Regions from separate parts of the Micromonospora sp. I033 genome, predicted to be linked through region 2. Evidence: riboswitches for the same ligand, from Rfam matches in the RefSeq annotation. Region 2 holds a riboswitch; each other region holds the start of a gene.
What was found. A riboswitch is a leader RNA that binds a small molecule or an ion and turns the genes downstream of it on or off. The one in region 2 is predicted to bind cyclic di-AMP.
Positions count from the first base shown of each region.

Region 1: another riboswitch for cyclic di-AMP. It lies ahead of ACW0Q9_RS08380 (C40 family peptidase); the one in region 2 lies ahead of ACW0Q9_RS11270 (transglycosylase family protein).
Region 3: another riboswitch for cyclic di-AMP. It lies ahead of ACW0Q9_RS21615 (coiled-coil domain-containing protein); the one in region 2 lies ahead of ACW0Q9_RS11270 (transglycosylase family protein).

Region 1 covers NZ_JBSSLX010000032.1:8,066-11,983, reverse strand. The annotation lists gene dcd (dCTP deaminase) at 1-253, shown strand, start outside; gene ACW0Q9_RS08380 (C40 family peptidase) at 309-1,346, opposite strand; cyclic di-AMP (ydaO/yuaA leader) riboswitch at 1,360-1,495, opposite strand; gene ACW0Q9_RS08375 (N-acetylmuramoyl-L-alanine amidase) at 1,737-3,743, shown strand; gene ACW0Q9_RS08370 (C40 family peptidase) at 3,808-3,918, opposite strand, start outside.
Region 2 covers NZ_JBSSLX010000048.1:6,248-10,165, reverse strand. The annotation lists gene ACW0Q9_RS11280 (M4 family metallopeptidase) at 1-846, shown strand, start outside; gene ACW0Q9_RS11275 (YbaB/EbfC family nucleoid-associated protein) at 947-1,405, opposite strand; gene ACW0Q9_RS11270 (transglycosylase family protein) at 1,542-2,201, opposite strand; cyclic di-AMP (ydaO/yuaA leader) riboswitch at 2,207-2,363, opposite strand; gene ACW0Q9_RS11265 (glycoside hydrolase family 3 protein) at 2,517-3,918, opposite strand, start outside.
Region 3 covers NZ_JBSSLX010000147.1:6,353-10,270, forward strand. The annotation lists gene ACW0Q9_RS21605 (SRPBCC family protein) at 1-306, shown strand, start outside; gene ACW0Q9_RS21610 (hypothetical protein) at 308-820, opposite strand; gene ACW0Q9_RS21615 (coiled-coil domain-containing protein) at 917-2,077, opposite strand; cyclic di-AMP (ydaO/yuaA leader) riboswitch at 2,083-2,213, opposite strand; gene ACW0Q9_RS21620 (cation diffusion facilitator family transporter) at 2,357-3,271, opposite strand; gene ACW0Q9_RS21625 (HelD family protein) at 3,364-3,918, opposite strand, start outside.

The DNA.
Region 1 (3,918 bases), on a different contig from region 2:
GCTCACCCACTCCACGGCCGGCTTCATCGACCCGGGCTTCTCGGGGCACGTCACGCTGGAGCTGTCCAACGTGGCGAACCTGCCGATCACGCTCTGGCCGGGCATGAAGATCGGCCAGCTCTGCATCTTCCGGCTCTCGTCGCCGGCCGAGCATCCGTACGGCTCGGCGGTCTACGGGTCGCGCTACCAGGGGCAGCGGGGGCCGACCCCGAGCCGGTCGTGGCAGAACTGGCGCACCTGGCCGACCCGCTGAGGGACGCCACGAACGGCGCAGGGGCCCCCGCGACGCGGGAGCCCCTGCGGACCGGTCAGCCCGGGCGGCCGTAGCTGTTGATCTGGCCGTCGTCGACGCGTTTCATCGTGATCGGCTTGCCGGACTGGGAGGCGTGCACCACCCAGCCGTCGCCCACGTACATGGCGACGTGGTGCAGGTCGCTGTAGTAGAAGACGAGGTCGCCGGCCCGCAGCTCGCTCCGGCTCACCCGCCTGGTCACGTCGTGCTGCTGCCGGGCGTTGTGCGGCAGCGAGACGCCGGCCTTGGCCCAGGCCGCCATGGTGAGCCCCGAGCAGTCGTAGTGGTCCGGGCCGGCGGCGCCCCAGACGTAGATCTTGCCGATCTGGGCGCAGGCGAACTTGACCGCGACGCCGGCCGGGCCACCGGGGTAGCCGGCGGGGCAGGGCGCGGGGCGCAGCGGACCGCCGCCGCCGTTGCCGTAGACCTTGAGCCGGAGCTTCTGGAGCTTGACGATCTCGGCGTCGATCTGCTTCTTCTTCGCCGCGAGCTGGGCCTCGGTGCGGGCCAGCTCGGTGATCATCTTGTCGAGTGGCTGCTTCTTGGCGGCCAGTTCGTCGCGCAGCTCGGCGACCGCCTGCACCTGCTTCTGCTGACGGCTCGCGAAACGGTCGAGCAGAGCGAGGCCGTCCACCAGTTCACTCGGCGACCGGCTGCCCAGCAGCGCGTTGACGGTGGAGAGGTTGTTGTCGCCCTTGTACGCGTCGGCGGCGAGGCCACCCACCTGACCGAGGGCGGCGTCCACCCGGGCCTCGAGCGGGGCGATCTGCTTGGCGAGCGCGGCGGCCTGCTTCCGCTTGGCGGCGAGCTGCTCGCGGGTGGCGTTGACCTGTTCGATGATCGGTTCGAGCTTGTTCCAGTCCTGGTCGATCTGGCGCTCGATCTCGGCGACCGACGGCTCGGCGTGGGCCGCCGTGGCGCCGCCGGTCAGGACGACGGCGGTGCCGACCAGGGCGGCGAGGGCGGTGGTGCAGCGGGACCAGCGGGAACGCGGCGCAGCCGTGGACCGGTCGACCGACCGGCCGGACGGTGGCCGCGGGGCATGGTGTGCCACCGGGCTTCCGTACTCCTTCTTCCTGCCCGCCTACCGGGTTAGCTGACGGGTTCGGGCGGGAAGGGAGCCGCCCTACCGCAGTGGCTGCGGATTCACCCCAGTTACCTGGGTCCCCGGCTCGCCCGGAGGCGACTCGGCGGTGTCGGACCGTCACCACCCGGGTTGGACGGTGAAACTGGCGGCCGACGATTGACCAGAGTAGAGACGCCCGTTATCGATCCGCAACCCGAGCCGCCGTGACACTCCGTACCCGAAGGATTTTTTCACGTGAGATTACCTATCGGAAAGGTATTGACCCGGGGGGTGCGTGGGGTGAGGGTGAGGACGCAGTGACCCCCATCCCTGTCTGGAGGTTCGATGCACCTCTCACCCCCACCGTCGGGCAGACGGATGCTGCTGGCAGCCGCCGTCGCGGCCGCCACCGCGCTGGTGACGACCGGACCGGTGGCCGCCGAACCGCTCACCGCCCAACCCGCCACCGACCGCCAGGAGCAGTACGCCGCCGCCGCGGCGGAGTACGGCGTGCCGCAGAGCGTCCTGCTCGGCGTCTCGTACCTGGAGTCGCGCTGGGACACCCACCCGGGCCAGCCGAGCACCAGCGGCGGCTACGGCCCGATGCACCTCACCGACGCCCAGCACGTCCTCTCGGCCCCGGCCAGCGGCCACGTCGACGAGGACGAGGACCCGCGGGGCGACGACTCGCGCCCGCTCACCCTCGACCCGGCCATCGCGGCCGCACCGGCCGAGGACGTGCTGCCGCAGGCGTCCCTGCAGACGCTCGACGCCGCCGCGGCGCTCACCGGTCTCGGCGAGGAGACGCTGCGGACCGACCCGGCCGCCAACATCCGGGGCGGGGCGGCGCTGCTCGCCTCGTACCAGAAGGAGCTGGGTGCGCCGGTCGGCGCCGGCACCGACCCGGCGGCCTGGTACGGCGCGGTGGCCCGCTACTCCGGCGCGGACACCGAGGACGCGGCGGCGGCGTTCGCCGACGAGGTCTACGACCAGCTCGGCCTCGGCGCGGCCCGGACCACGGACGACGGCCAGCGGGTGACGCTCGCCGCCACGGCGGTGACGCCGGACCAGTCCGGGCTGCACAGGCTGGGGCTGCGCCGCGCCGAGCGGCCGGACGGCCTGGAGTGCCCGGTGCGGCTCGCCTGCGAGTGGATCCCCGCGCCGTACGCGGAGTACTACATCCCCAAGACGGGCACCTGGGACTACGGCAACCACGACATCGGCAACCGGCCGGCCCAGCAGAAGATCGAGTACATCGTCATCCACGACACCGAGGGCTACTTCCGCCCGAGCGTCGACCTGGTGCAGCGGGCCGACTACCTGGGCTGGCACTACACGCTGCGGTCGGTGGACGGGTACGTGGCCCAGCACATCAAGGCCAAGGACGTCGGGTGGCACGCCGGCAACTGGTACGTCAACGCCAAGTCCATCGGCCTGGAGCACGAGGGCTTCGCCGGGCACGGCACCTGGTACACCGAGGCGATGTACCGGGCCTCCGCCAAGCTGGTCCGGCACCTGGCGCTGAAGTTCCAGATCCCGCTGGACCGGCAGCACATCATCGGCCACGACAACGTCCCCGGCACGGTCGCCGGCAACGTGGCGGGGATGCACTGGGACCCGGGCCCGTACTGGGACTGGTCGCACTACTTCGACCTGATGAAGGCGCCGTTCCGGTCCACCGGGACCGCGCACACCGGGCTGGTCACCATCGACCCCGACTTCGCCACCAACCAGCCGGCCTTCATCGGCTGCAACCGGCAGCCGCCGGGCGTCCCCACTCCGCCGCCGCCGGCCGCCCCTTGTCCGCTGCGCGGCTCGTCCGCGGTGGTCCTGCACACCGCGCCGAGCACGACCGCCCCGCTGGTCAACGACCGCGGTCTGCGGCCGGACGGCACGCCGGACACCATGTACATCTCCGACCACGGCGCCCGCGCCTCGGCCGGTCAGACGTACGCCCTGGCCGACGTGCAGGGTGACTGGACGGCGATCTGGTACCTCGGGCAGAAGGCCTGGTTCCTCAACCCGGCCTCGGCGCCCACCGCCAAGTGGTCGGCGGGCTTCGTGGTGACGCCCAAGCCCGGGAAGACCACCATCCCGGTGTACGGCCGCGCCTACCCGGAGAAGGAGGCCTACCCGGCCACCATCCCCTTCCAGGGCGTCTCCCCGCTCCAGTACACCTTCCCGGCCGGCCAGCGGTACGCGCTCGGCGGCGTGCTGCCGAGCGAGTACTACCGGGCGGTCTCCTTCGACGGCTCCGCCCCGGACGACCGGACCGTGGTCCGCGGCGAGACCCGGTACGTGCAGATCCAGTTCGGCCACCGGATCATGTACGCGAACCTCGACGACGTGCTGATCCTGCCGTCGGCGATCGGCTCGCCGAGCTGACGGTCCCGACGACGAAGGCCCCCGGTCCGCGTGGACCGGGGGCCTTCGTGCTGCTCAGGGAGGGTCAGTAGGGCCTGCGGTAGCCGGCGACCGGCATGTAGGAGACCTTGCTGACCTGGACCGGTTTACCGGTGCGGGGTGCGTGCACCATCAACCCGTTGCCCAGGTAGAGCCC
Region 2 (3,918 bases):
TGCTACTCCAGCAGCATCCCGGGCACCGAGGTGCACGCCGCGGCCGGCCCGGGCAACCACTGGTTCTACCTGCTGGCCAACGGCAGCAGCCCGACCAACGGCCAGCCGGCCAGCTCCACCTGCAACGGCAGCAGCGTGACCGGCCTGGGCATCCAGAAGGCCATGAAGATCATGTACAACGCGATGCTGCTGAAGACCTCGTCCTCGTCGTACCTGAAGTACCGGGTCTGGACGCTGCAGGCGGCGAAGAACCTCTACCCGACCAGCTGCACCGAGTTCAACACGGTCAAGGCCGCCTGGACCGCGGTCAGCGTGCCGGCGCAGACCGGTGAGCCGACCTGCACGGGCACGCCGACGCCGACGCCGACCACCACGACCACCCCGCCGTCGGGCAGCTGCACCGGCAACAAGCTGGCCAACCCCGGCTTCGAGTCCGGCAACGTGAGCTGGAGCGCCAGCTCCGGCGTCATCACCAACGACACCGCCCAGGCGGCGCACGGCGGCTCCTACAAGGCGTGGCTCGACGGCTACGGCTCGACGCACACCGACACCCTCACCCAGTCGGTGACCATTCCGGCCGGCTGCCGGGCGACGCTGAGCTTCTGGCTGCACATCGACAGCGCGGAGTCGACCACCACCACGGCGTACGACAAGCTGACCGTGAAGGCGGGCAGCACCACCCTGGCCACCTACTCCAACCTCAACAAGGCCACCGGCTACGTGCAGCGGTCCTTCGACATCTCGTCGCTGGCCGGCACCACCGCCACCATCTCGTTCAGCGGCGTGGAGGACAGCTCCCTGCAGACCTCCTTCGTCGTCGACGACACCGCGGTCACCCTGAGCTGACCACACCGGAGCGGCCGGTCGTCGTCCTCCCGACGGCCGGCCGCTCCGTCGTCTCCGCCGGGGCTCGGAGCGGGTCCGGGAGCGCGGTCCGGGGCGGCGGTCAGGCCGGGCGGGCCGCGCCGGAGCCGGCGCCGTCGCGGCGGATCCGGGCCGCGACGCCCTCCATGGCCCGGCCGAACCGCTCCATGTCCCGCGCGGACTGCTCGGGCAGGCCGCCGAGCCGCGCGGCGAGCGCGTCCACGTCGGCCTGGGCCGAGGCGCTGACCCGGGCGTCCAGCTCGGTGAGGGCGGCGTTCACGGCCGCCACCAGGTGCCCGCAGACGGCCTCCATGGACTCCTGGGCCAGCTCGGGGTCGACGGTGACGGACTCCAGCCGGCCACCCTGGACGGCGACGGCACGGATCCGGCCGCCGGCCGCGGCGCCCTCGGCCCGGAGCAACTCGGCCGGCGCGCCGTCGGCGTGCTCGGCGGCCCGGGACCGCATCGCGGACAGCGCCTGTTGGGTCCTGGTCAGCAGCTCGTCGAGGCTCGCGGCCGCGGAGAACGGGTCGTTGGTCATATCCGCGCTTTCTTCACGTCTTTCCGAGCACCGTGACGATAGCAACCGGCCCCGACGGAACCGAACGCCCGGCCGGGGACCCGGCCGGGCGTTCGGGTGCGGTGGATCCGGCCCGCACAGGACCGGATCCGGGGGCTCAGCGCAGGCGCAGCCGCTGGCCCGGGAAGATCAGTCCCGGGTCGTCGCCGACCACGCCCTTGTTGCGCTCGTAGAGGGCGTGCCAACCGCCGGCGACGTTCTTCGCGTCGGCGATCCCGGAGAGGGTGTCCCCGGGCCGGACCAGGTAGCTGCCGGCACCGCCGGTGCTCGGCGCGGTGCGCCGCTCGCTGCGGGTGGCGGACGGCCGGTCGCCGTGCGACGACCGCTTCGAGGTGGCCTTCTTCTTGGACTTCGTCGAGCCCGAGTCCCTGCTGGCGTACTTCTTGGTGGAGCCGCCCTTCTTGCCGCAGACCGGCCAGGCACCGATGCCCTGCCCGTCGAGGACCTTCTCGGCGATGGCGATCTGCTCGCCGCGGCTGGCCAGGTCGGCCCGGCTGGCGTACTTCTGGCCGCCGTAGCCGTTCCAGGTGCTCCGGGAGAACTGCAGCCCGCCGTAGTAGCCGTTGCCGGTGTTGATGTGCCAGTTGCCGCCGGACTCGCACTGCGCGATGGCGTCCCAGTTCACGCCGGCGGCGCTGGCCGGGGCGGCGGGGCCGAGGAGGGCGGCGGCGCCGGTGGCGGCGCCGACGACGAGCGCCCCGACGGCGGTGCGCCGCCGCGCGGCCCGTCGGTGACGGGCGACGTGTTCACTTGCCATGTGGATTTCCTCCACGCCGACGAGGTGAGCTGTCGGGTTCGGGCCGAGGAGCCCGGCCGCCGGAGGCGGCTTCACCCCGAGGTGTCGTGCACCGAGGAACGTGTGGGTCCCCCGCTCCCGCCCGAGGTCCAGGTACCACCAGGCCGGCGGCGGGATTAGGCGTTGCCGGCCCGTGGTGTCCGCGATCGCGAACGGATACGACGTTAGGAACGGTTTCGACCGGTCGCCCACCTCTTGTGAAGTTCTTCACCCGGCCGGGCGAAGGGGACGCCGTCCGAGTTGCGCACCGTCCGAAAGTGCCTTATGAGTGGCGGCTCAGTACGTGAGGCCGTAACCCTGCGGGAAGAGCGGGACCTGCCCGTCGCCGGCGTTGATCGGCTGCTGGCTGGCCGAGTTCATCCAGGTCATCGGCAGTTTGCCGGTCGGCGCGTACCCGCCGAAGAGGACATCGGCCACGCCGCCGCCCTCGGTGCCGGGAAGCCAGGCGGCCAGCAGCGCGTCCCACCTCGGCAGTTCGGCCGAGACGTCCATGGGCCGGCCGGAGACCAGCACCACGATCACCGGCACGCCCGCGTTCCGCAGCGTCGCGATGGTCCGCAGGTCGTCCCGGTCCAGGCTCATGCTGCCGGTCCGGTCGCCCTGGCCCTCGGCGTACGGTGTCTCGCCGACCACGGCGATCGCGGCCCGGTAGGTGCCGTCGACGCCGGTGCCGCGCTGGTTGTAGGTGACCGTCGTGGTCGGACCCACCGCGGCACGGATGCCCTGCAGGATGGTGGTGCCGGGGGTGACCGCCCCCGACGAGCCCTGCCAGGAGATCGTCCAGCCGCCGCTGGCGTTGCCGATGTTGTCGGCGCTCTTGCCGGCCACGAAGATCTTGTTGTTGTCCCGGGCCAACGGCAGGACGCCGCCGGTGTTCTTCAGCAGCACCTGCGACTGGCGGACGGCCTGCCGGGCCAGGGCCCGGTGCGCGGCGCCGCCGACCGTCGGGGTCCAGCTCCGGTCGGTGTACGGCCGCTCGAAGAGGCCCAGCTCGAACTTCTTGGTGAGGATGCGCCGGTTGGCGTCGTCGATCCGGCTCATCGGCACGTGCCCGTTCTGCACCTCGGCCCGCAGGGTGCTGAGGAAGGTCTTCCAGGCCGTGGGCACCATCACCATGTCGATGCCGGCGTTGATGGCCGTGCTGACCTCGGCCGCCGTGAAGCCGGCGGCGCCGTCGATCTGGTCGATGCCGTTCCAGTCGGAGACGACGAACCCGGAGAAGCCCAGCTCTCCCTTGAGGACGTTGGTGATCAGGTACTGGTGGCCGTGCAGCTTCACGCCGTTCCAGCTGCTGTAGGAGATCATCACCGAGCCGACCCCGCGCTGCACGGCCGCCTGGAACGGCGGCAGGTGGACGGCCCGCAGCTCGGCCTCGCTGAGCTGCGTGTTTCCCTGGTCGTCGCCGCCGGTGGTGCCGCCGTCGCCGACGTAGTGCTTGGCGGTGGCGAGCACCGAGGTGGGTCCGCCGAGGGTGCCGCCCTGCAGGCCGGTGATCAGCGTGGACAGGTTCGACGGCAGGTCCGGGGTTTCGCCGAATGACTCGTAGGTGCGGCCCCACCGGTCGTTGCGGGCCACGCAGAGGCAGGGGGCGAAGTTCCAGTCCACGCCGGTGCCGGTGATCTCCTCGGCGACGGCCTGGCCGATCTGCTGCACCAGGGCCGGGTCGCGGGTCGCGCCG
Region 3 (3,918 bases), on a different contig from region 2:
CTCGCCAGCTACGCCATCACCGACCGGCTGGCGCTCGGCCCGCTGCACTTCCCGGTCACCTACCAGGCCGACGTGCTGATCGCCAACGAGGACGAGGTGGTCACCGTGGCCCGGCAGCAGCCGGCCACCACGGTGCGAAACCACACCCGGCTCCGCGACGAGCCCGACGGGGTGGTGCGGATCGACGTGGAGATCACCCTCTCCGCGCCGGCACCCCTGTTCGGGTACGCCTTCCGGCAGGCCCGGGCGGCGCACCTCGGGCTGGCCAGCCGGCTCGGCGCCACCCTGGAGGGGCAGGCGGCCTGACTCAGCCGGGTCGTCCGGCGGCCACCGGTCGACGGGCCGCCGGGCGGGCCGGCCGCAGCCGCCCCCACGGCTTGTACGTGGACAGCACGGTGACGACGAGCAGCAGCGTGCTGGAGGCGGTCGGTGCGACCACCAGGTCGACGCGCAGGTGGGCGTCGGCCGCCCCGGCCAGCTCGCCGAGATGGCGGATCCGCGGGGTGAGCAGTAGCAGCACCAGCGTGAGCACCACCGTGGTGACGGCGAACTTCACCAGCACCCAGCGCCAGCGCAGCAGCCCCCACGGGGTGAGCAGCGCACTGGCCAGCCCGACCAGCCAGACCACCACGCTCAGCGGGGCGAACAGCCAGGTGACCAGGAGCGCGGCCGCCGGATAGACCACCTCGGGGTCGGCCCCGCGCAGCCCGGCCACGCCGAGGGCGAGCAGCACCAGGTCGGCGCCGAGCCAGCCCAGCGAGGTGACCAGGTGCAGGGTGAGCAGGGCCTTGCGCCCGGCGGGGGAGAGTCGACCAGTCATGCCCCCGATGCTCGGCCCTGGCCGGCGCCGCGTCGTGGGCCGCGCGGCGACACCCGGCGTACGTCGTGGGGCGTAGGCCGGGTGCCGCCGGGGCGGTCAGTACACCGACAGGTGCACGTGGTTGGTGTGGTCGCTGGACGGGTCGCCGTTGCCGCCGCTGTACGCCTTCCAGCCGCTGCTGGGCAGCCAGATCTGCTTGTACCAGATCACGTAGAGGACGGCGAGCGGGTCGGCGTTGCGGACGAAGTAGGCGGCGAGGTTGTTGCCGTAGGTCCGGTCGCCGCCGGTGGCCACGCCGCCGAAGCCGTCCTTCTGCGCGGCGAAGTCGCAGGCCCGCCCCTTCGGGTGCTCGCCCGAGCCGCTGGGCCGGTAGCAGGAGACGTACCGGGTGAAGCCGGCCGCCTTGGCCTGCTGGAGCGCGTGCAGCGTACGCGGGGTGATGCAGCCGTCGGCGGGCGTCGGGTCGTTGACGCTGCACGACTCCGGCGGCCAGGAGCCGTCGGCGTTGCGCGGGGCCGGCTTGGCGTTCGCCGAGGAGGTGCCCTGCACGCTGCCGCCGCCGCTGCTCGATGCCCGGTCGTTCGCCACCTCCAGGGCGCGTTCGGCCTGCTGCTTGCGCTTGGCCATCACGGCGACCTGCTTGCGCTGCTCCCGGATCTCGCCGGTGAGCGCGGCCTGGGTGCGGTTGGCCTCGTCCCGGGTCTCGATCAGGTCGCGCAGCACCCGGTCCTCGTGCGCGGCCACCTGCTCCAGCGCCGCCGCGCGGTCCATGAAGCCCTGCGGGCTGCTGCTGTCGAGCAGGGCCGCGGCCGTGCCCATCCGCCCGGCCCGGTACGCCACCCCGGCGATCTCGCCGACCTTGGCGTCCCGGACGGTCAACTCGGCGTTGACCGTCTTGAGCTGGGCGGTGAGCTGCTGTTGCCGGGTCACCGAGCGGTTGAGCGCGGCCCGCGCCTCCAGCCAGCCCTTGCTGGCCGCGTCGAGCTGGGCGCGCAGCGCCGGCGTGCCGCCCTCGTCGTCGCCGGGTGCGGCGGCGAGCAGGCCGGTCGGGGAAGCCGCCGAAGCGGGTGCGGCGGCGAGCAGGCCGGTCGGGGAAGCCGCCGAAGCGGGTGCGGCGGCGAGCAGGCCGGTCGGGGAAGCCACCGCACCCGCTGAAGCGGGGGAGACCGGCGCGGTCACGACGCCGAGGGCGAGCGTCGCGACGAGCAGGGCCGCCAACCGGGCGACCGTCCGTCGTACAGGTGCCACTGGGGGCATTCACGTGTCCTTCCGTCAACCGCCGACCGGGTTAGCTGACGGGTTCGGGACGGAAGATCCCTACCGCTGACGCGGATGCACCCCACGAACGTGGTTCCCCGGCTCGCCCCTGCGGGCGATTAGGCGCCGGCCACCGCAGGCGCCGGTGGGCGCCGCCCGGCGGAGGCCGCGACCGAGCCTACCGGCGCTGTCCGGGGCCGGCTCCGCTGGTGGGAGCCGGTGGCCCGGTCAAAACCGGCATAAGTGCACAATAGCCACTTGGATTTAAGATTGCCCTAATTACCACTCGACCGCACCACAGGCCCCGGGGGACGCTCCGGGTTCGATCTGTAACGTCGCGTGGTCGATCGAGAAGTCCTCGTGCAGGGCGGCCCGGGCGGCGGCCAGCACCTCGCCGACCTCGGCCCCCGGGGCCATGGTCAGGTGTGCCGAGGCCACCTCCATGCCGGACGTGAGCGTCCAGACGTGCAGGTCGTGCACCTCGGCGACGCCGGGCACCGCGGCCAGCCGGTCGTGCACCGCGGTCACCTGGAGGTGCTCCGGGGCGGCCTGCACCAGGATCCGCACCGCGGCCCGGCCGAGCCGCCACGTACGCGGCAGGATGAACAGCCCGATCGCCACGGCGACCAGCGGGTCGGCCCACCACCAGTCGGTGACCGCGATGACCACGGCGGCGCCGATCACCCCGAGCGAGCCGAGCAGGTCGCCCAGCACCTCCAGGTACGCCCCCCGCAGGTTGATGCTCTCCTCCGCGCCGGCGCGCAGCAGCGCGAACGCGGCGATGTTGGCGAGCAGGCCGAGCACCGCCACGGCGAGCATCGGCCCGGCGAGCACCTCCGGCGGCTCGCCGAACCGGCGTACCGCCTCGATCACGACGTAGACGGCCACGGCGCCGAGCAGCACCGCGTTGGCCAGCGCGGCCAGCACCTCCAGCCGGTAGAGCCCGAAGGTGCGCTGCGGGTCGGTGTCCGCGTGCCGGGTGGCGGTGATCGCGGCGAGCGCCATGCCGATGCCGAGGACGTCGGTGAACATGTGCCCGGCGTCGGAGAGGAGGGCCAGCGAGCCGGTGGCGAACGCGGCCACCGCCTCGACCACCATCAGGGCGGTGAGCAGCGCGAAGGCACCCCAGAGTCGACCCCGGTGGCGGTGCGCGGCGTTGGCCACCGCGCCGCTGTGGTCATGACCTGCGCCCACGCCCACACCCTCTCGTCCGTCGCCCCGGCCGGGCTCAATCTATGCTCACATCGCTATATGTGCAAGTGAAGGCCGGGGGCGGGGAGCCGTCGTCAGCCGACCGGGTCGAGCGTGGTCAGGCGCTGGGTGGCCCGGGAGAGCGCCACGTAGAGGGTGCGGACGCCCGACCCCGGATCGGCCCGGATCTCGCTCGGGGCGACCAGCACGACCCCGTCGTACTCCATGCCCTTGGCCTGGAGGCTGGTCACCACCTGGAGCCGGCCGCCGAGGTCACCCAGCCAGCCGGCCACCTCGTCCCGGCGCGGCACCGGCGTGATCACCCCCACCGTGCCCTCGACCTCGGCCAGCAGCGCGCGGGCCGCCGCCGCGGTGGCGGCGGCCAGGTCGGCGGCGGGCACGGTCCGCTCGACCGGTGCCACGCCGGTGGAGCGGACCGCGGTGGGCAGGGCGAGGTCCGGGTGCACGCGGTGGATCTCCGCGGCCGCCACCGCGAAGATCTCGGCCGAGTTGCGGTAGTTGGTGGTCAGCTCGTACCGGTGCCGGCGGCGCCGGCCCAGCGCCTGGTCCCGGGCCCGCGCCAGCTCCTGCGGGTCGCCGGTCCAGGCGGTCTGCGCCGGGTCGCCCACCACCGTCCAGGAGGCCAGCCG